3 regions of the Paenibacillus sp. 203 genome follow, and region 2 is predicted to be linked to each of the others. Evidence: riboswitches for the same ligand, from Rfam matches in the RefSeq annotation. Region 2 holds a riboswitch; each other region holds the start of a gene.
The links. Region 2 has a riboswitch for thiamine pyrophosphate ahead of WA407_RS17145 (ABC transporter substrate-binding protein). Riboswitches for the same ligand answer to the same signal wherever they lie in the genome.

Region 1 (6,383 bases), on a different contig from region 2:
CTTGGCAGGGAAGCTGACTTCCTCATAAGGCATGCTTTTGGCCTGCATCGGATTAGAGTACAGTGGTGCAACGGTGGGATTCGTAAGTACCCATGCGATGTAAGCATGCAAGGCAATAAAACAAAACAACAGAAAAAAGACGACCGACAGCAGCAGAGCTATCACAACGTGCTTGAACCGCAGCAGACGGGGATTAAAGAGTGGGGTGGACGGCTCCTGAACAGCGGTCTGTAGCTGAGCGTTGCGCTGGGATGTCGAAATCATGTAAGAGCCTCCTTATATAAAATTGATCTTCGTTTCATAGAATATAGGTATAATTCCACTTGAAAATAGTAGTGTAGATCCGTATAGATACCTATTATCGTATGATGGGGATTATCCAAAGTCAACGCCTGAACCGGAAAAGTAAAAATGATGCAAAGAATTGTCGATGTTTGTTCTCGTTCTGTAATATGGTTGTCACAAAAACATCGGTTTACAGTAGCCGCGACTATTCTATATAATTTATGTAACCATGTTTCATAGTGTGAAACGAATATGGATACAAGAGGAGCGGTTCACGATGGAAGACCGTAAATTAACCGTTCGCGCTGTAGAGCGTGCACTTGATATACTGCTGTGTTTTACCGCAAATTCGGATCTTGGCCTGACGGAGATTGCCTCCAAAATTGGTCTACATAAAAGCACGGTTCATCGGCTGCTGACTACGTTGGAGGATCGGGGCTTTGTCGTTCGGAATGCCGAAACGGAAAAATATCGACTTGGCTTCCGCATTTGGGAGCTATCCACGCATTTGTCCCAAAGTGACGAGCCGGCGGTGCTGTTACAACCTGCAATGGAAGGACTACGTGACCGTCTGGGGGAGACGGTCAGCTTGTACTTACGGGACGGCAGTATGCGTATTCGCATACAAGCCGTGCAGAGCAATCAGGCGATCCGCAGGGTCGCGCCTGTAGGTGCGCGTATGCCGCTGGCTGTAGGGGCCTCCAGCAAGGTGCTGGCGGCCTTTATGCCGCCGCAGGAGCTGGAAGCCCTGCTAAGCGGGGATGAATGGCCGCCCTCAGTAGACCCGGAGGTCTATAAAGCCCAGCTGCAGGACATTCGCGAGAAGGGCTATGCGACCAGCTATGAAGAACGGGAGCCAGGGGCTGCTGCTGTGGCAGCGCCAATTGTGAACCGGAAGGGACAGGTCACTGCGGCTTTATCTGTATCCGGCCCGGTCAGTCGACTTGCACCCGAGACGCTACATGACTTTGCTCCGATTTTGATCGAAGCGGCGAAGGAAATGGGGCTTATGCTTCCGTAACAAGAATGAACACAGTTGAAGCAAGCAGAGTGATTTGATAGGGAGTGTCTTCTTGGTAAAAGGGTACCTAGAAGGGTTGCCAAAGCCATAAATTTGAAGTAGTCTGGTAAGGAAGGCGGATGTCTGTTATATCCGCCTCATGTGAATAGAAGTATCACAGTTACTGGGGGAGCCTGTAATGCCGGGCTGAGATGGAATCGTGCAAGATTCCGGACCCTTTGCACCTGATCTGGATCATACCAGCGTAGGGAAGTAATCGGCCATTGAAATGTATACGCGGCTGCTGTCTTCAGTGGCGCATTGGAATGGATATTCCATATGCGCACTGTCTGGACAGCTGCCTCGTTAGATTAGCCGGTTCCCTGGGGAACCGGCTTTTTTGCATAGATCAGCGCCACCCTGGGAATGGTTCCGGATCGGTGTGTCATTTCATCGAAACGGGAGGAATGGACAATGAAACCGACAGAAGCAGAAGGAACAAAAGGAACAGAATTGAAATCAGCAGAAGTAAGATTGGTAGGAACAAAAGAAGTTGAGGTAGAGAAGACAAACGGGGAGCAAGCCAGTGGGGTAACGCCCTTTCCAGGAAGCCGTAAGGTATATATTCAAGGCTCGCGGCCGGACATTGCCGTGCCAGAGCGCGAAATTGCTCTTCATCCTACACATACGCCGCAGGGCACGGAGCATCATGAGCCATTGCGTGTATATGATACAAGCGGTCCCATGACCGACAAAGCCTATCAGGTCGATATCCGTCAGGGCCTGCCTCCATTACGGCGAGCTTGGGCACTGGAACGGGGCGATGTGGAGGCTTACGAGGGACGCGCCGTCAAGCCGGAGGATAATGGACTGAAACCTGGCTCCAAACGGGAGACAGTGGAATTTCCCGGCGTGACCAATCGTCCGCTTCGTGCTTCGCAAGGGCGTACAGTGACGCAAATGCATTATGCGCGGCAAGGGATCATTACGCCCGAAATGGAATTTGCGGCGATCCGCGAAGGGGTCGAGCCTGAGTTTGTACGGCAGGAATTGGCGGCTGGACGAGCCATTTTGCCTTCGAATATCAATCACCCGGAAAGTGAGCCAATGGTCATTGGGCGTCATTTTCACGTGAAGATCAATGCGAACATTGGTAATTCTGCGGTTACCTCCTCCATCGAGGAGGAAGTGGAGAAAATGACTTGGGCGGTGCGTTGGGGCTCGGATACGGTTATGGACCTGTCCACAGGCCGTAATATCCATACAACACGTGAATGGATCATTCGGAATTCTCCTGTACCGATTGGGACTGTGCCGCTGTATCAGGCACTTGAAAAGGTGAACGGTGAAGCAGAAGCGCTGACGTGGGAGTTGTATCGCGATACGCTGATTGAGCAGGCGGAGCAGGGAGTGGACTATTTTACAATTCATGCGGGTGTATTGCTGCGGTATATTCCGATGACGGCGAATAGAATGACGGGAATTGTATCCCGAGGCGGGTCAATCATGGCAGCCTGGTGCCTTGCGCACCATCAGGAGAATTTTTTGTATACACATTTTGAAGAAATTTGCGAAATTATGAAAGCCTATGATGTGGCCTTTTCTCTCGGAGATGGTCTACGTCCAGGTAGTATCTATGATGCGAATGATGAAGCACAGTTTGCAGAGCTGGAAACGTTGGGCGAGCTAACGCAAATCGCATGGAAGCATGATGTTCAGGTCATGATTGAAGGGCCGGGACATGTCCCTATGCATAAAATCAAAGAGAATGTGGATTTACAAATGGAGATTTGTAAGGAAGCTCCTTTCTATACCTTGGGACCGCTCACGACGGATATTGCCCCCGGATATGATCATATTACCTCAGCCATCGGGGCGGCGATGATCGGTTGGTTCGGGACGTCCATGCTGTGCTATGTTACGCCTAAGGAGCATTTGGGTCTGCCCAATAAGGATGATGTCCGCGAGGGTGTCATTACCTACAAAATTGCGGCACATGCTGCCGATCTGGCGAAGGGGCATCCACGAGCGCAGCAGCGGGATGATGCTTTGTCCAAGGCGCGCTTTGAGTTCCGCTGGCGGGATCAGTTCAATCTGTCGCTTGATCCCGAGCGTGCCTTGTCCTACCATGATGAAACGCTACCGGCAGAGGGCGCCAAGGAAGCACATTTTTGCTCGATGTGCGGCCCTAAATTTTGTAGTATGCGTATCACTCAGGACATTCGCGCCTATGCAGCGGATAAGGGGCTGAACACCCAAGAAGCAGTAGCTGTCGGGATGCGTGAGAAGGCAGAGCAGTATCGGGATGGCGGTCAGTAAAACGAACGTGGAGTTTAGGAACGTATGAATTAAAAAAGCCGTGGTTCTCTACAGTCAATGTAGGAAACTACGGCTTTTTAGCTTCTTATGTAAAGTGGGATCATTCAACCGGATAAACGGCGCCTTATTTTTTACCCATTTTTTCATTCAAAATGTCCTGAAAGCTGAGCTTCTTCTCCGAGCTATCTTCTTTCTTCTGCATACTCACCGCGTTGGCACGTTGGTATTGGTGGTGAAAGGGCATCAGGGTGTGGACGGTTAAGTTCATTGTATTCATGTAGGTCATTCCTCCAATTCCATATTGTCAAATTCAGATTGAGTTGCTTAGGACGTCTGTATAGGACTATTTGTATGTACTTGATGTCGTAATACCGTGTAGGTTGCTTGGTAATGTTTCAATCATTATACCCACATTTTCTCAAAGTAAAACGCTTTTGACATAAAACAGGAAGATGGTCATATGTGTCCAAAATTTGGATTAGGAGGATGGTCATTTTAGGGGAAAATGTGCCTAGGTCTAAAACAAGGGCTAGAGGCCCGTTTTCTTAGTTTAGTAGTCGGGATTGTGTTTTTTTGTCGAATAACCTTGTAAAAGGAGGATTTTGCGGAATCCTCAAGTCAGGATTGAGGCAGTCTGGTGGCGAATTAAAGTGTCAAAGTTGTATTGACTTTATGTTTGGTAGTAGATACCATGAACTGGTTGTCAGCGTATTTTGGCAACAAGAGTCAGCCAATCCATCTGGCGATTCATCCTTTGAAATGTTAGAGAGAGGATTAGAGCATATATGAAAAAAAGTATTGCAGACATCGCATTTATTATTCTGGGAGCGTTTTTTTTCGCGCTAGCTGTTAATCTGTTTGTGATCCCGAATGAATTTGGCGAGGGGGGCGTTACAGGGGTCACGATCATCCTGTACTACCTGTTTCAGTGGTCTCCCTCGATCGTCAATCTGGTGATTAATGGCTTGCTGCTGATTGTCGGATATAAATTTTTGGACAAGAGAACGACCTTGTACACTATAATTGCGGTCGCTTTTAACTCGCTGTTTTTACATTTAACGGTCAACTGGCGGATTGATTCGCATGAACCGACGATTAATGCTGTATTTGCCGGAGTTTTGGTGGGGGTCGGCATTGGCTTAATCGTACGGGTAGGTGGCACAACGGCAGGAACGGTCATTTTAGCCCGGATCGCCAACAAGTATCTGGATTGGAATATCAGCTATGGCTTGCTGTTTTTTGATTTGATTGTCGCATTCTCTTCCTATTTTATTATTGGTCCGGAAAAATTGATGCTAACTATCGTTATTTTGTACGTTGGTACAAAGGTGATGGACTTCATGATCGAAGGACTGAACCCGAAAAAAGCAGTCATGATCATTTCGGAGCACCAAGATAAAATTGCCGAGATGGTCATTACGAAAATGGATCGTGGAGTTACCGTCCTGTCAGGCCACGGCTATTACACTAAAAATCCAAAAGAAGTGCTGTATATCGTCATTAGTAAACAAGAGGTGTCAGCGCTTAAAAAGATAGTCAAAGCCATCGACACAGCAGCATTCATCACCATTCATGACGTGCGGGACGTGTTCGGAGAGGGTTTCCTGGATATTTCGAAGTAACTCGTATGCACGAAGGTAAGGTTATAGGAGAATATTGTTGGAAGTCGGTCCTGAGAGGATCGGCTTTTTGTTTTTGTGATGTTTCTTCCATTTTTGGTATTGGAAAATATGCATAATAAAGAGGAGTCACTCAATTCCTGTTATGGAGGGTTTGGCGGGATGGAGAATAAGGGTAATTATGACGTAAGTTTCCTTGGCTGCTTTCGAATGAAAGCGCTTGGAAGAAAACGCATCGTATCTCTGCTTATATTTGGATAGCCTTTGGCTTAATCGGGATCGCTATAGGATTAGGACAAGAAGTTAATGTGTATATGGTGCTCGCATCTTGTTTGCCGACGATGATTAGTTTTATTACTTCTCTCTTTCTAAGTCATAGGTATAAAAATATAGACTGCTGATATCTGTATAATGCAGATCGATTTAGCATATTAGGGGGATTTCCATGAGAAGTAAATTAAATTTTTCTAATGTATTGTCTTTTCTTATTTCTGTTTTGCCTTTAGTCATCTACTTTTTCATGTATCCGAGAATGCCTAGGAATGTAGCAATCCACTACAATTTCAATGATGTGGCTGACCGTTTTGTTGACAAATCCTCCCCTGAGGTATGGTTGTTGTGTGGAATTAGTCTCATATCTTTTATAATTATGCTAATGCTTCAACCCTATCTCAGTCGTCAGTTCAAGAGCGAAGAAGGCTCTGTAATCATGGAAAGCCTGCCTGGTCTCTTCACACTCCTTATAACCCTAGTGTTCTCAGTTCTCGGCATATGTTTCCTTTTAAAAGCTTAAAGCATATAAAAAATCCCCTCTCAATTCGCAGTTTCCACTGCATTTGGAGGGGATTTCGTTATTTATACGCTCTTTACTCTTGAATCATCTGACGCAATACGGTTTGCAGAATACCACCGTTGTGGTAGTAATCGATATCGACGGTGCTGTCTAGACGGGCAATTACCGGGAATTCGAACTTTGTGCCATCCTCGCGTTTAGCCACCACTGTAAGCTCTTGACCAGGCTTCACGTCATTGTTAATGCTGAGGATGTCGAAGGTTTCGCGGCCATTGAGACCCAAGCTGGACCAGCCATAGCCCTCCTGGAATTGCAGAGGCAGTACACCCATGCCGACCAGGTTACTGCGGTGAATCCGCTCGAAGCT
Region 2 (6,383 bases):
TGTCTGTTGTCCGGTAAAAGGCCCCTCGAACGGCCAGGGACCGTCTGTCTCTGCCATGATCTGATCAGACGGATACTGTCTTGCCAAACTGCGGATCTCTTCTTCGTACAGGAGATCCGGTGTGAAGGAGACATAATAGCCGTTCCGCGCCATACGTTCGGTTGTGGCGGCAGAGCCTTTAAACCAGTGAAAATGCGCCTGCGTGACGCTGTGACGTTCCAGAAGGTCACAGGCGATGTCTGCGTCCTCATAAACGGCGTGCAGGACAATGGGCTTGTTATGCTTGCTTGCAAACTGGATAAAACGCTCCAGCAGCGCTATGTAGGGAGCGAGGTCAAAAGGTGAACCGCTCTGTGAGGCTTCCATCCGATTGTAATAGGGCAAGCCGACTTCACCCACGGCGACCATCCGCTGTATATGTTCGTCCATCCAGTCGAATAAGAGGTCAAGCTCAGCTTGCGGTGGAAGAGCCTGTTCGGGATGAAAGCCAAAGGCTGGCCGTACCAGCTCGGGGTAACGCTTGGCTAACCGTAGATTGGCTCGGCTGGAGCTCAGATGCATCGACACGGCTATCACGGCTTGGACGCTGCTATCGGCAAGTGAAGCGAGCAATAACTCCTGTTGTTCAGGCGGGTAGCTGTCTACATGAATATGCGCGTCGATCAATGGAGCGGGCTCAATTGCGGTCAAATCCAAGCCTGGCTTTGTTTGGCTGTTCCATTTCAATGCACATCGAACTTTTACGTCACTCATGTCGATTCAATCCATCTTCCGGGATATTCTTGTGGACGCTCTGAGCATTGTCCATGTTGGCGTCCAGTTTGTACTTTTCCTCGCGCATCCAGCTGGTCATGGTCCGCTTCCATTCAATAAAGAGCGGATCGAGGATGATTTGTTCCCTACGCGGGCGGGGAAAAGGGACATCTACGACATGCACCACCGAAGCAGGTCGTGCCGACAGCACATAGATGCGGTCTGAGAGCAGCAGCGCTTCTTCAATGCTGTGGGTAATAAACAGCACAGAACGGCGATTCTTCTCCCACATGCGTAATAACCATTGCTGCATGTCTGCACGTGTCAGCGCATCGAGTGCGCTGAACGGCTCATCCAGCAGCATTAATTCCTGCGGGCTGAGTAGTGCTCGTAGAAAGGCGGCGCGCTGTTGCATTCCACCAGACAGCGTATGTGGGTACGCCTTGACGAATTTGCCTAGTCCAACTTGCTCGAGCCATTGCAAGGCTTCTTTGCGACGCTCGCGTTCACTGGCGTACTCAGGGGGGACTGCTGTACTTTTACGTGGAGCATTTTCCTGCCCAAGCAGTACGTTGTCCAGCGTGGTACGCCACGGAAAAAGGGCGGGCTGCTGCGGCATATAGCTGATATGACCACGTTCACCAGTCATGTCCCGTCCGTGCATACGGATACGTCCCTGCTGGGGTTTGAGTAGCCCACCGATGATGTGAAATAGCGTGCTTTTGCCGCTGCCTGACGGACCGATGAGGGAAACGAATTCTCCCGGCTTGACTGTGAGGGATACATCCTGCAGTACGGGCAGTAAGCTTCGCTTTTCACGGAAGGCAAGGCTGATCCCGTCCAATTCCAAAGCAGGAGGAGCAGTTGAAGGACTCTGTTGTTCCCCGGCTCGTTGTTCATTAGCCACGTTGTGTGATGATAAGTCAATCGGATGCAGACTCATACGCGCTACGTCCTTTCTTTGCTGTATTTAATTCAAGGAGGAAGCTACTCTCGATCGGGTTTCCAGCGAACCAACCATTTCTCCAGTAGTAAAATAACCACAAACATGAGTAAGCTGAGTGCGACAATAATGCCGATGGCTGCAAAAATGAGGTCCGTGCGATAGGCCGATTTTTGCAGCAGCATATAATATCCAATTCCTTCACTAGCTCCGATCCATTCGGCAATGATCGCGCCCATCACACTATAGGTAGCAGCAATTTTAACGCCAGAAAAGACTTGCGGCAGGGAATGTGGCAGCTCCAGCTTCATAAAAATAGACATGCGGCTTGCACCCGACATCCGCATATAGTTCATCATCGTACGGTCTGTTCGAGTCAGCCCGTCCATGGCCGCTACAGCCACGGGAAAAAAGCATACTAAAGTAATGACCATAAGCTTGGGCAGCACGCCAAAACCAAACCATACCATGAGCAACGGACCGAGGGCGATAATCGGAATGTTTTGGCTAAGGATCAAGAGCGGGTATAGAGCAGATTTGAGAAAAGGAATCGTATGAAGAACGATGGCGATCAGCAGTCCCGTAGCTGTCCCTATAGCGAATCCCGCAAGTGTCAGACGAATTGTAGCCCATGTATGGGTGCCAAGCAACGCCGATTGCGCCATGCCCTCTTGTACGATTAGGGATGGAGCTGGCAGCAGCCAGGATTCAATATGTAAATAGGAAACCGCTCCTTGCCAAGCCGCTAAAAAGAAGAGGACCGCCACAAGGGGCGGCCATACGCTTTTCCACCAGGACGCGTTCTTGCCTTTCGGATTCATGGGCGATATTTCTCGGTCAGCTTGTTCATGCTGATGCCTTGTGGGTTATGTGCGATTTTGATCTGTGAAATGACGCTGGGACTACCCGCTTCCGTCAAAGCCTCGTGCATTTCTTTAACCACTTTCAGCAACTCGTCGAGCTCGCCCTCCATGGTCGTATCCAATGGGTTCACCTGATACTTGACGCCGGAGCGCTGAATGACCTCAATCGCCTTATCTACATACGGGTAAGAGTCCTCGTTATTAGGAGTTTTAGGGATTACTTGAATACTGAGCAGTGTGTTAGCCATGAAAATTCACCTGTCCTTTATTGTGGAGTTGTTTTGAGAAAATAGGGTGGTTTAAGGCGGGGAGACCGCTTCGCGTTTCATTTGATCTTACGATCGCTGCGCTTCTCCAGATTCAAATGAACCGCTACGCTGCCAACCGCCTTAAAAAGCACCTTATTTTTAAAGCTAGGTTGTAGCATTTTTATAAAAGCAAAACAAGCAAAAGAACGAAGTGGGCGGAATGGTGCTGTACAAGCGTTAGCGTTCGCCATTGTACCCAGATTTCAACCTCTGGATATTCATAAAAGAAATCTAGGTACAACAGCGATGGGAAGCACCATCCGGCTGCGTAGTGGCACTTCGTTCACTTCTCTAGTTCAGTCTTATTTAGCGTTTTAACAAATGATCAGCGCTTGGGCAAGAAGTCGTTTGTGAAGGCTTTATCCACTTCCAAAGGCTTGCTGAGCAGCTTGCGTTCGTACATCCAGTCCGAATAGTTTTGCCATACCTCCGCTTTTTGCACACCCCATTGCGCGGCATCGTCCTGATAACGCGGGCTTAGCCATTTTTGGCTGGCAAGTACCAGTTTTTTATCCAGCTCCGGTACAGCTTTGCTTAAGATGTCCGCGGCTTCTTCTGGATGGGCGATAGTGTATTCATAGCCTTGTGCGGTAGCGTCCATGAACGCTTTGACCAGTTCTGGATCATTTTTTATTGTCTGTTCGTTGCTCACAATTACAGGTGTATAGTAATCGAGGCTTTTGGAATAATCTTTTACATACAGCATATCCAATGGCTCACCTCGAAGCTGGGCCTCAATTCCGGTCCATGCGTAGAAAATCCAGGCAAAGTCGATATCCCGCTTCACGGCTGTAAAATAGTCTGCATTGCCCATGTTGACGATCTTCACTTTGCTCACATCGCCTTTGTCTGAATCCATGATGGATTTCATGACCGCTTCTTCTACGGGAGAGCCCCAACCGCCGTATTTTTTACCTTCAAAATCTTTCGGGCTCTTAATTCCGCGATCTACCGGGGCTGCGAAGCCTGAGGTATTATGCTGAATCACCGCAGCGATGGATACAAGCGGCACGCCTTGCGTACGAGCCTGTGTGACGCCTTCTTGGTAGCTGATACCAAAAGGTGCAGCATTAGAGGCAACCATTTGATCGGCTCCGCCTGAACCAGGTTGAATAATTTGGACATTCAGACCTGCTTTTTCGTAAAATCCTTTGTCCTTGGCAACATAGAGTCCCGTATGATTCGTATTGGGTGTCCAGTCGAGCACGACTTTAACATCTTTGAGCTCCTTTGCCGGAGTAGACGTTTGAGTGTTGGTAGCGGGAGCCGCTTCTTGGGATGTGGAGGGACTTCCACCGCAAGCGGTCAGGGTCAGGGCCATGAGCCACAGACTGATCAGTCCCAGGCTTAATATTTTCATGCGCTTCATCGTTGTGTTCTCTCCTTTAATTACCCGTTATCCATCCAATCAGACAGCTTATGTTCCCCATTTTCATAAAAATAACATCTGCCGGACGCGATCTTTCCAACAACTTAATCTTCAACAAAAAAAGCGCCCCGAGTTTCCGGGACGCTTGCGCTTGTATATACCAAAGTAAGGGATGGTCCTATGTAAAAAGGCACATCTTGCTTAAGCATTCCTACGCTGGCATTACCCAGATCAGGTTGTAAGGGTCAGTGTCTTGGGACACACTCTCAGCCGGCCGATTCCAGCACCCCTGGCATTGTATGGTTTAATGGGTTCATTTATTCGGGTTTACTACGACGATTATATGCCTTGAATGCGGGTCTGTCCAGCATGGAGGAAGAGATGACGGTTCATTTGCCGAACGACAGGGTACACTTTTACTGTGAGCTTTGATCTGAAAATGAGCATGCATCAATCCGATCTGATCGGGTCATGTTATTTTCAGAACAGCTGCGCAGGTAGGTTCAGATGGGCTGGTGCCCAATGGCATGGCCGTAAAGAATTCTAATTCGTGAAAAGGAGTTGTTGTACTGTGGGTAAAACGGAAACATTGGATCGTAGCCAACTAGAACAAGCCATTGTGAAGGCTTTGGATAACAACAAATTTTGCTCGTTAGGTACGGTAGAGGGTGGCAAACCGAAAGTACGCTATATGGCCCTTTTTAACGATGGAATGAACATTCATCTGGCGACAGATCGCAAAACGCATAAAGTGGATGAGCTAAAGGATAATCCGAATGCTTATCTGCTGCTGGGTTATGAAGTTGGCGGTACAAAGGAAGTCGTAGAAGTGGAGGCTACTGTCCAGATTACAGCTGATGAGGGGCTACGCAAACAAGTGTGGAACGATTCCTTGAAGGAATGGTTTTCCGGACCGGATGATCCCGATTATGTCATTCTGGACGTGAATCCGACTCGCATTGAGTATGTGGGTCAGCAAACGGAGCGCCAAGTGTGGAATAAATAATGAGAATATAAATGGATAAACCAGTGAATCTCCGAGTTTTTTAGGAGGTTTGCTGGTTTTTTATTTTTGAGAGAATTAATTATTTTTTCATAAATAATTTAAGTGAATGACTACTCTTTTGTCTGGCGTTGGATTAAAATAGAAATGGTGGGTTCAAGGCTTACATATATGTGCAAAAGTATGTATATGAGGCATACACCTTAATGAGGAGGGGTATATTTTGTTATTTCGTAAAAATTGGTTTAAAGGGTTTACAGCAACCGTTGTAGCTTGTAGCATGCTGGTGTTTTCAGCCGCTCCAACCTGGGCAGCTAGCAATTCTCGCGATAGCGCTACAGTGAATTTGCGGATCATGGAAACAACGGATATTCATGCATCCCTGATGAACTACGATTACTATTCGGACAAAGAAACCAACGAATATGGCCTGATTAGCACAGCCAGTTTGATCCAACAGGCGCGTAGTGAAACAAGAAACAGCATGCTGTTCGATAACGGTGATTTGTTACAGGGCAATCCATTAGGCGATTATATGGCCAGAAACAAAACCTATGAAAAAGAAGGCGGTGTCCATCCAGTCTACAAGATGATGAACTTGATGGGCTATGATGCGGCGACAGTGGGCAACCACGAATTCAACTATGGTCTCGATTTTCTGGAAAAATCGCTCAAGGGAGCCGATTTCCCTTACGTAAATGCGAATGTTTATGTTGATAAGGGGGGGCAAGCTACTAAAAATTATTTTACCCCTTATCAAATTCTTGATAAAACGGTAACGGATGAGAAAGGTGAAGAGCATACGCTCAGAGTGGGTGTCATCGGCTTGGTCACACCTCAAATTATGCAGTGGGATGAAGCCAATTTGAAGGATAAAGTCGTTACAAAGGATATTGTGGAAACGGCGAAAAAGTTTATTCCTCAAATGAAGACGGAAGGTGCTGACATTATTGTCGTGCTTGCGCACACAGGTTATGAGGATGTGCCGCAAACGCCAATGATGGAGAATGCCGTTAAATATTTAAGCCAGGTGGACGGAATTAACGCTATTCTGTTTGGGCATGCTCATAAATCTTTCCCTGGTCCTGATTTTAAAGAAATGAAGGGTGTAGATCTAGATAAAGGAACCATTAACGGCGTACCG
Region 3 (6,383 bases), on a different contig from region 2:
CCTGAACCATACCTTCTGTCGGACTGCTTGCTGAAGCGTAACGTTTTACAGGAATCATCCCCGCCTCAAAACCATATCTTCCAGCACGAACAGCCAGTTTCATGGCCTCGGCCATTTTTACTGGGTCCTTCGCTCCTGATACGGCTGTGTTCAACAAAACAGCATCTGCCCCTAACTGCATCGCCATTGCCGCGTCACCGGGTGAGCGAATACCCGCATCGACAATAACCGGAACCTCCGCCTGTTCAATAATTAGCCCTAATGAAAACGGATTGAGCAAACCATGTCCTGTACCAATCGGTGAAGCTCCAGGCATAACGGCGTGTACTCCAAGCTCTTGTAGCCTCTTTGCTAGAATCACATCGTCCGATATGTAGGGCAGCACGATAAAGCCTTCTTCTAACAGCTTATCACTAGCTTTCAACGTTTCAAAAGGGTCAGGGAGCAGTGTCTTGCTATCCCCAATGACTTCCACCTTAATCATATCGCACAGGCCGGAGGCTTTTGCCAATTGGGCAATACGAATCGCCTCCTCTGCTGTTGTAGCCCCTGCTGTGTTGGGAAGAAGTGTATACCGGCTCAAATCCAGCATATCGAGAAAATGCTGCTTATCCCGTTCCTCCAAGTTCAATCTCCGTACAGCAAACGTCAATATTTCCGTCTCAGCAGCCTCTACGGCTTGGGATTGGATATCCAGATCAGAGAATTTTCCTGTTCCCAACAACAACCTCGAGGTAAAAGATGCTTTTCCAATGGTTAACATAATCAACCGCCTCCCACAAAATGTACAATTTCTAGGCAATCTCCATCCTTCAGTACCGCTTCATCATGATCTTCACGGCTCAATATATGCCGATTCAGCTCCACCACTACGGTTTTCACCTTTACATCAAGCTCATGTAGCAATTGATTCACATGAGTGATTCGATTAGAAAAGGTCATGCTCTGGCCGTTAATCGTCAGCTTCATAAGCTTTTCTCCTTGAGGAGCTCCGAAGAAAAACTACTTATCCCAAGTTCTGCTGCACCAGCTCCATTAAGCATAGCTGCCATCGCACGCCCGGTAGCATCACTCAGCAGGACACCGTTGCGATAATGCCCAACCGCAGCAAATACGCCCTCGACCCCAGGAACAGTACCTATAAAAGGATGGCCTGATGCAGCCTGCGGACGTAAGCCCGCCCAAGCGCGTATAAAAGAAGCTTCACGGACGCACGGCAGCCAGGCAGAGGCACGTGCCAGCAACCCCTCCAAGCCTCCTACGGTCACTTCTTCGTCATATTGATGCGGAAGGCTCGTTGCCCCAATCCAAAGCTCGTTATTCTGTTTAGGCACGAGGTAAATATCATCAGCATAAATGGTGTATTCTAATGGGTGATCCTTCAAGGAGACCGCTACCGCTTCGCCCTTGACCGAATAAAGTGGATATTCAAATCCAACCTGCGCCAGTAATTTCATGCTATCCAAGCCTCCAGCAATAATGACCTGATCGCAGGAAAAAAAGCCGCTATCTGTTCGGACACCGCAAACTCGACCATCCTGTATGACCAGTTGCTCTGCCCGTGTACCAGACCATACCGTTGCTCCCAGCACCGCAGCAGCACCTGCATAAGCACGACAAAGCTGGACAGGAGCCACTTGTGTCTCCTTTGAACGATATATTGCTCCGATCGCTTGTTCATCCAAACCTGGAATTCGTCGGGCCAATTCCCTCGCATCCCACCAGATAGGACAATCATCCTCTCGCGTTTTAGCAGCTTTCCAGCGTTTTTGGCCTTCAGTTTCCGTACGGAAAGGGGTCACAAATCCTTCTGTACGGAATTCCACCGAAATACCCGACAAACGCTCCAGATCACAAACAAGCTCAGGGAATGCATCTCGACTTCTGCGAGCAAATCGTGCCAGCTCAGAGTCGGTGAACTCTTCACTTTCCGCTGCCAGCATTCCAACCGCTGCTCCTGAGGCTCCCTCACCCGGGATCAATCGTTCCAGCATGATCGTACTTCTTCCCTCCTTGGCCACATGATAAGCAATGGAACTGCCGATGACACCTCCACCTATGACCAAGCATTCAGCATGTCCTATCGCTCTTGCCTCTGTGTGTATCTTTAGCATTTGTTCCGTGTCTCCTCTCCATAAACCATTCTGCTTTCAGCTTGCCTCTACTCTCGTTTTCTCGCTACAAGCTGTGAACTACAAGATCTGCCATTCGCCTATATTCCATCGCAGCTGCAACGGGCGACTCAGCCTCCCATATACCAGACATCACCGCAATTCCGCTTGCTCCGGCCATATAAAGCTCCGGGATATGGTGCGGTTGTATGCCGCCCAGCGCGATCACCGGAATGTTCGACAGCCTGCAAATATGTTCAAGCTGAGCTAAACCCCGCGGTACAATACCGGGCTTACAATGGGTCTCATATACGTGACCATAAAGTACATAGTCTGCTCCTGCCTGCTCGGCAGTCTGCGCCTCCTCCAAGGAATGCACAGACACTCCACAGCGTGTACTCTTTGAAAGTAGGCTTTTCACATCCACAACAGGTAATCCATTAGCTGGTAGCTGGACGGTTCCAACCAAAGTAAGTAAAGCTACATCCACACGATCATTTACTACAATTTGTTGCAAAGGAACTTCCTGCTCCACCATGCTGCGAGTCAAAGAAAGCAATGCAGAGGCACCATTCTGTTTTAAACGTGCGTGTACATAATGAACATACGGACAAATCATAGCAGCCACTCGGGCGGCTTGTGCAAAAGTGCCCTTTTCCATCGAAATTGCGTGTAATTCGATTTTGTCTTCACCTCACATTGGATTAAAGGATCTAAGCTTAGCAGCCACGTCTACCAGCAGTAATGAAAGGGGATTGTATGTGAATCCGTCTACGGAAGCTCGAACAACTTAAAATGAACGAAACGCAAAAAAACCACTTCCCCAAGGAAGTGGTTTAACGAACGTCCAATAATCGAACGGACCATGATATCCGTATACGTGTATCGTCCCACGCACAAACAAAATAAAGATGGTGTTGCCTTGTTTGTACGGCGCTCACTTCCCTACGCTGGCATAACCCAGATCAGGTGCAAAGGGTCCGAAATCCATTTATTCCGTCTCAGCCGCATGGGCGGCTCCCCTAGTGTGACTATTTTATTGTATAAGCTAAAGATAGCTTAGCATATTTTCCTAATTCTGCAAACCCCACTTCGTGTGAAATATGCAGAACTGGATTTAACTGATTTTAGTTAACTTTACTTGACCACTCTTCCACATTCCACGTTTTGGTTACCCAATCCTCGTAAAAGTCCGGTTCGTGAGATACAAGCAATACCGTCCCTTTGTATTCCTTCAAGGCACGTTTCAGCTCATCCTTTGCTTTAACATCCAAGTGGTTGGTAGGCTCATCGAACAATACCCAGTTGCTTTCACGCATTAACAGTTTGCAAAGACGGACTTTAGCCTGTTCTCCACCACTAAGCGCAGATAGCGGACGTGTGATATGCTCATTTTTCAAACCGCAGCGCGCCAAATGCGCTCGTACTTCATGCTGGTTCAAATGCGGAAATTCATTCCACACATCGTCAATCGGTGTAATTTTCTCCGCCTTTACTTCCTGCTCAAAATAAGCGGGCTGCAAAAAATCACCTTGATAGGTTTTTCCACTGATTGGCGGAATTTTTCCCAATATGGTTTTGAGCAATGTCGATTTACCGACACCGTTGTAGCCAACAATTGCAATTTTTTCGCCACGTTCAATCGTCATGGACATTTTAGGCAAAAGGGCATGTGTATAACCAATCTCAAAATCAATACCCTCAAATACCGTCTTTCCGCTTGCACGTGCCTCTTTGAACTGAAAGGTTGGTTTTGCGGCTTCTTCAGGCTTATCAATACGTTCGATCCGATCAAGCTGCTTTTCACGGCTCTTTGCTCGGCCTGAGGTAGAAGCACGCGCTTTATTGCGCTGAATAAAATCTTCCTGTTTCTTTATAAAGTCCTGTTGCTTCTCATAAGCATCAATATGCTGAGCTTTGTTCAGATCCGCCATTTCAAGAAACTTTTCATAGTTAGCTGAATAACGGGTCATCTTGGCAAATTCAAGATGGTAAATAACATTAACGACCTGGTTCATAAACTCAGTATCATGTGAAATAAGGATAAAAGCATAGGGATAATCCTTCAAATAGCGCGTAAGCCATTCAATATGCTCTACATCCAAGTAGTTGGTAGGCTCATCCAGCAGCAGGACATTCGGCTTTTCCAACAGCAATTTAGCAAGAAGCACCTTTGTCCGTTGCCCGCCGCTAAGTGCAGATACATCCCGATCCAGTCCTATGGCCGACAGACCTAGTCCATTCGCCATTTCTTCAACCTTCACATCAATGAGGTAAAAATCGCCCATATCCAGTTGCTCCTGAATTTCACCCATCTGTTCCAGCAACACTTCCAACTCTTCAGGAGAAGCATCCCCCATTTTGTCAGTAATCTGCATCATTTCCTTTTCCAATTCCAACAAAGGAAGAAAAGCGTCTTTTAATACATCACGTACCGTTTTGCCCGGTGTCAGCTTGGTGTGCTGATCCAGATAACCGTAACGTACACGTGGAGTCCATTCCACTTTACCCTCATCCTTAAGCAATTTTCCAGTGAGAATGTTCATGAGTGTCGATTTACCAACACCGTTAGCTCCTACCAAACCTACACGTTCCCCCGCAAGCAATCGAAAGGAAACATTTTTAAATAATGCGCGGTCCCCAAAGTTGTGGGATACATTTTCTACAGTCAATAAACTCATAAGCTGTTTTTGGCTCCTTATTGTCATCGGCGCTGCCGACTGTTCTTATTTCATATGCATTTCGTTTCTTTCAAAGCTTTATTGTAGCACATTCTACAACCATATCGGAATATTGAAAACAGTGAATTTTAAGGTTTTTTGGTATGGATCTGCCTAAAAAAACAAAAACCACCCATGAGGGTGATTATTTTAAGCCATTATAACATTTGTACTCAAAGTATCCCGCAGCTGCTGCAGATTTTTCATCCGTAAAACGTTCACTCGCTTTAAAGGGAGCTGGACATGAATCTCTATAAAAATATTTCATTCTAGTATCTGGTTCTATGCCACCGATAATGTCTTGCTTTCTGACGACTCTCCCACCACCAAATCCATAGTTATTGTAATACCTGTCTCCGACCGGAATGCCTTGGATAAACGCGATCAGACCCACATCATCTATCGTGTTGTACCACTCCTCTTGCGGAATGATCGGTAGTGTGAATGTATAGGATATGCCGTTACGTGCAGCTTTTTCGTTATGGACATTAATAATTCGCGCCAGGTCCTCTTGAACGCTGCCAACAATAGTGGAACGACGTATTTGCTCAAAAGTTTCTGAATTATTCAGTAAAGATATAGGAGTCTGATCCTGAAGTTCCTTTTGAAAGCCCTCCACCCACCTGTGATTCCGCGCATCGTATGCGTGCACATAATTATCCAAGCTGAACCCCACACTGTTGCCTACTGAATCAACAATAGCATATGGCTTTTTTTCGCTCCATTTGTGGGCAATAGCAGCTTGTCCACGCTCGTCTGTATAGGCTTCTGAAGTGAACGCATAATAACCGTCATAATCCAGAATTACAATGGCTGGTATATAATCCAATAATGCACGTTGTGCTACTATATCCTCATCAATGCCTACATTAAGAAAAAGGGTATGCAGGAACGTGTTCAGCGCTGCTTCTTTATCTACACGAAAAAACTTATCCGATCCGTATCCGGCCTCGCGTTCCTGACGTTCATTCTGTGAGAGCACGACCCCTGCATCCTGAACTGCGGTACGAAGAGCTGACGTATATTTCATTTCTAGCTGCTGCACTTCACGCTGATTCTGCACCCGTAAGTCACTAACTACACCAAAGGGCAAAAACAAAAGTATAAATATGACTGCAAAATCAGTAATCTTCATTCAGAACCATGCCCCCGTAAGAAGCTGTAACTGCCGGCTTGCCGCTATCTGCCCCACCGAGAAGCCATGATTTGTACAAGTTCGCAGGAGTCCGATTCGTATTATGTAACCGGACCGTAAAATAATCCCCGGCCATCAAGGTATACCGACGTGTCTGATCTGATTTTGGCTGCTGATTGTCAGGAAACAGTACAGGCAAGATTTGCGGATTATAGTACCCATCATAGACAGTTTCATAGTTGCCTAGGAAACTGTCTGGCTTCGCGGCATCCGCATAGTCCGGTACATACTTTTTGTGCATATGCTCCAAGTCAACTTCGTACGTATTGCCTGTCAGTTCCAGATCACGCATAAAATCGTTATACATCGTCGGTGTAATGTAACCTTTGGTTCTTACCATATCAACAAAACGTACAG

Region 1: another riboswitch for thiamine pyrophosphate. It lies ahead of thiC (phosphomethylpyrimidine synthase ThiC); the one in region 2 lies ahead of WA407_RS17145 (ABC transporter substrate-binding protein).
Region 3: another riboswitch for thiamine pyrophosphate. It lies ahead of WA407_RS08120 (thiamine phosphate synthase); the one in region 2 lies ahead of WA407_RS17145 (ABC transporter substrate-binding protein).

Annotation. Positions count from the first base shown of each region.
Region 1 is NZ_JAXCHD010000017.1:39,885-46,267, reverse strand. It holds gene WA407_RS24675 (alpha/beta hydrolase) at 1-264, opposite strand, end outside; gene WA407_RS24670 (IclR family transcriptional regulator) at 563-1,306, shown strand; TPP riboswitch at 1,462-1,574, shown strand; gene thiC (phosphomethylpyrimidine synthase ThiC) at 1,760-3,604, shown strand; gene WA407_RS24660 (hypothetical protein) at 3,729-3,881, opposite strand; gene WA407_RS24655 (YitT family protein) at 4,390-5,226, shown strand; gene WA407_RS24650 (SdpI family protein) at 5,424-5,624, shown strand; gene WA407_RS24645 (DUF1648 domain-containing protein) at 5,669-6,016, shown strand; gene acnA (aconitate hydratase AcnA) at 6,090-6,383, opposite strand, start outside.
Region 2 is NZ_JAXCHD010000007.1:56,767-63,149, forward strand. It holds gene WA407_RS17125 (TatD family hydrolase) at 1-753, opposite strand, end outside; gene WA407_RS17130 (ABC transporter ATP-binding protein) at 746-1,696, opposite strand; gene WA407_RS17135 (ABC transporter permease) at 1,741-2,517, opposite strand; gene WA407_RS17140 (MTH1187 family thiamine-binding protein) at 2,514-2,807, opposite strand; gene WA407_RS17145 (ABC transporter substrate-binding protein) at 3,193-4,236, opposite strand; TPP riboswitch at 4,428-4,537, opposite strand; gene WA407_RS17150 (pyridoxamine 5'-phosphate oxidase family protein) at 4,808-5,242, shown strand; gene WA407_RS17155 (bifunctional 2',3'-cyclic-nucleotide 2'-phosphodiesterase/3'-nucleotidase) at 5,463-6,383, shown strand, end outside.
Region 3 is NZ_JAXCHD010000003.1:365,914-372,296, reverse strand. It holds gene WA407_RS08135 (thiazole synthase) at 1-763, opposite strand, end outside; gene thiS (sulfur carrier protein ThiS) at 766-969, opposite strand; gene thiO (glycine oxidase ThiO) at 966-2,114, opposite strand; gene WA407_RS08120 (thiamine phosphate synthase) at 2,179-2,772, opposite strand; TPP riboswitch at 3,037-3,145, opposite strand; gene WA407_RS08115 (ABC-F family ATP-binding cassette domain-containing protein) at 3,239-4,792, opposite strand; gene WA407_RS08110 (hypothetical protein) at 4,977-5,966, opposite strand; gene WA407_RS08105 (hypothetical protein) at 5,953-6,383, opposite strand, start outside.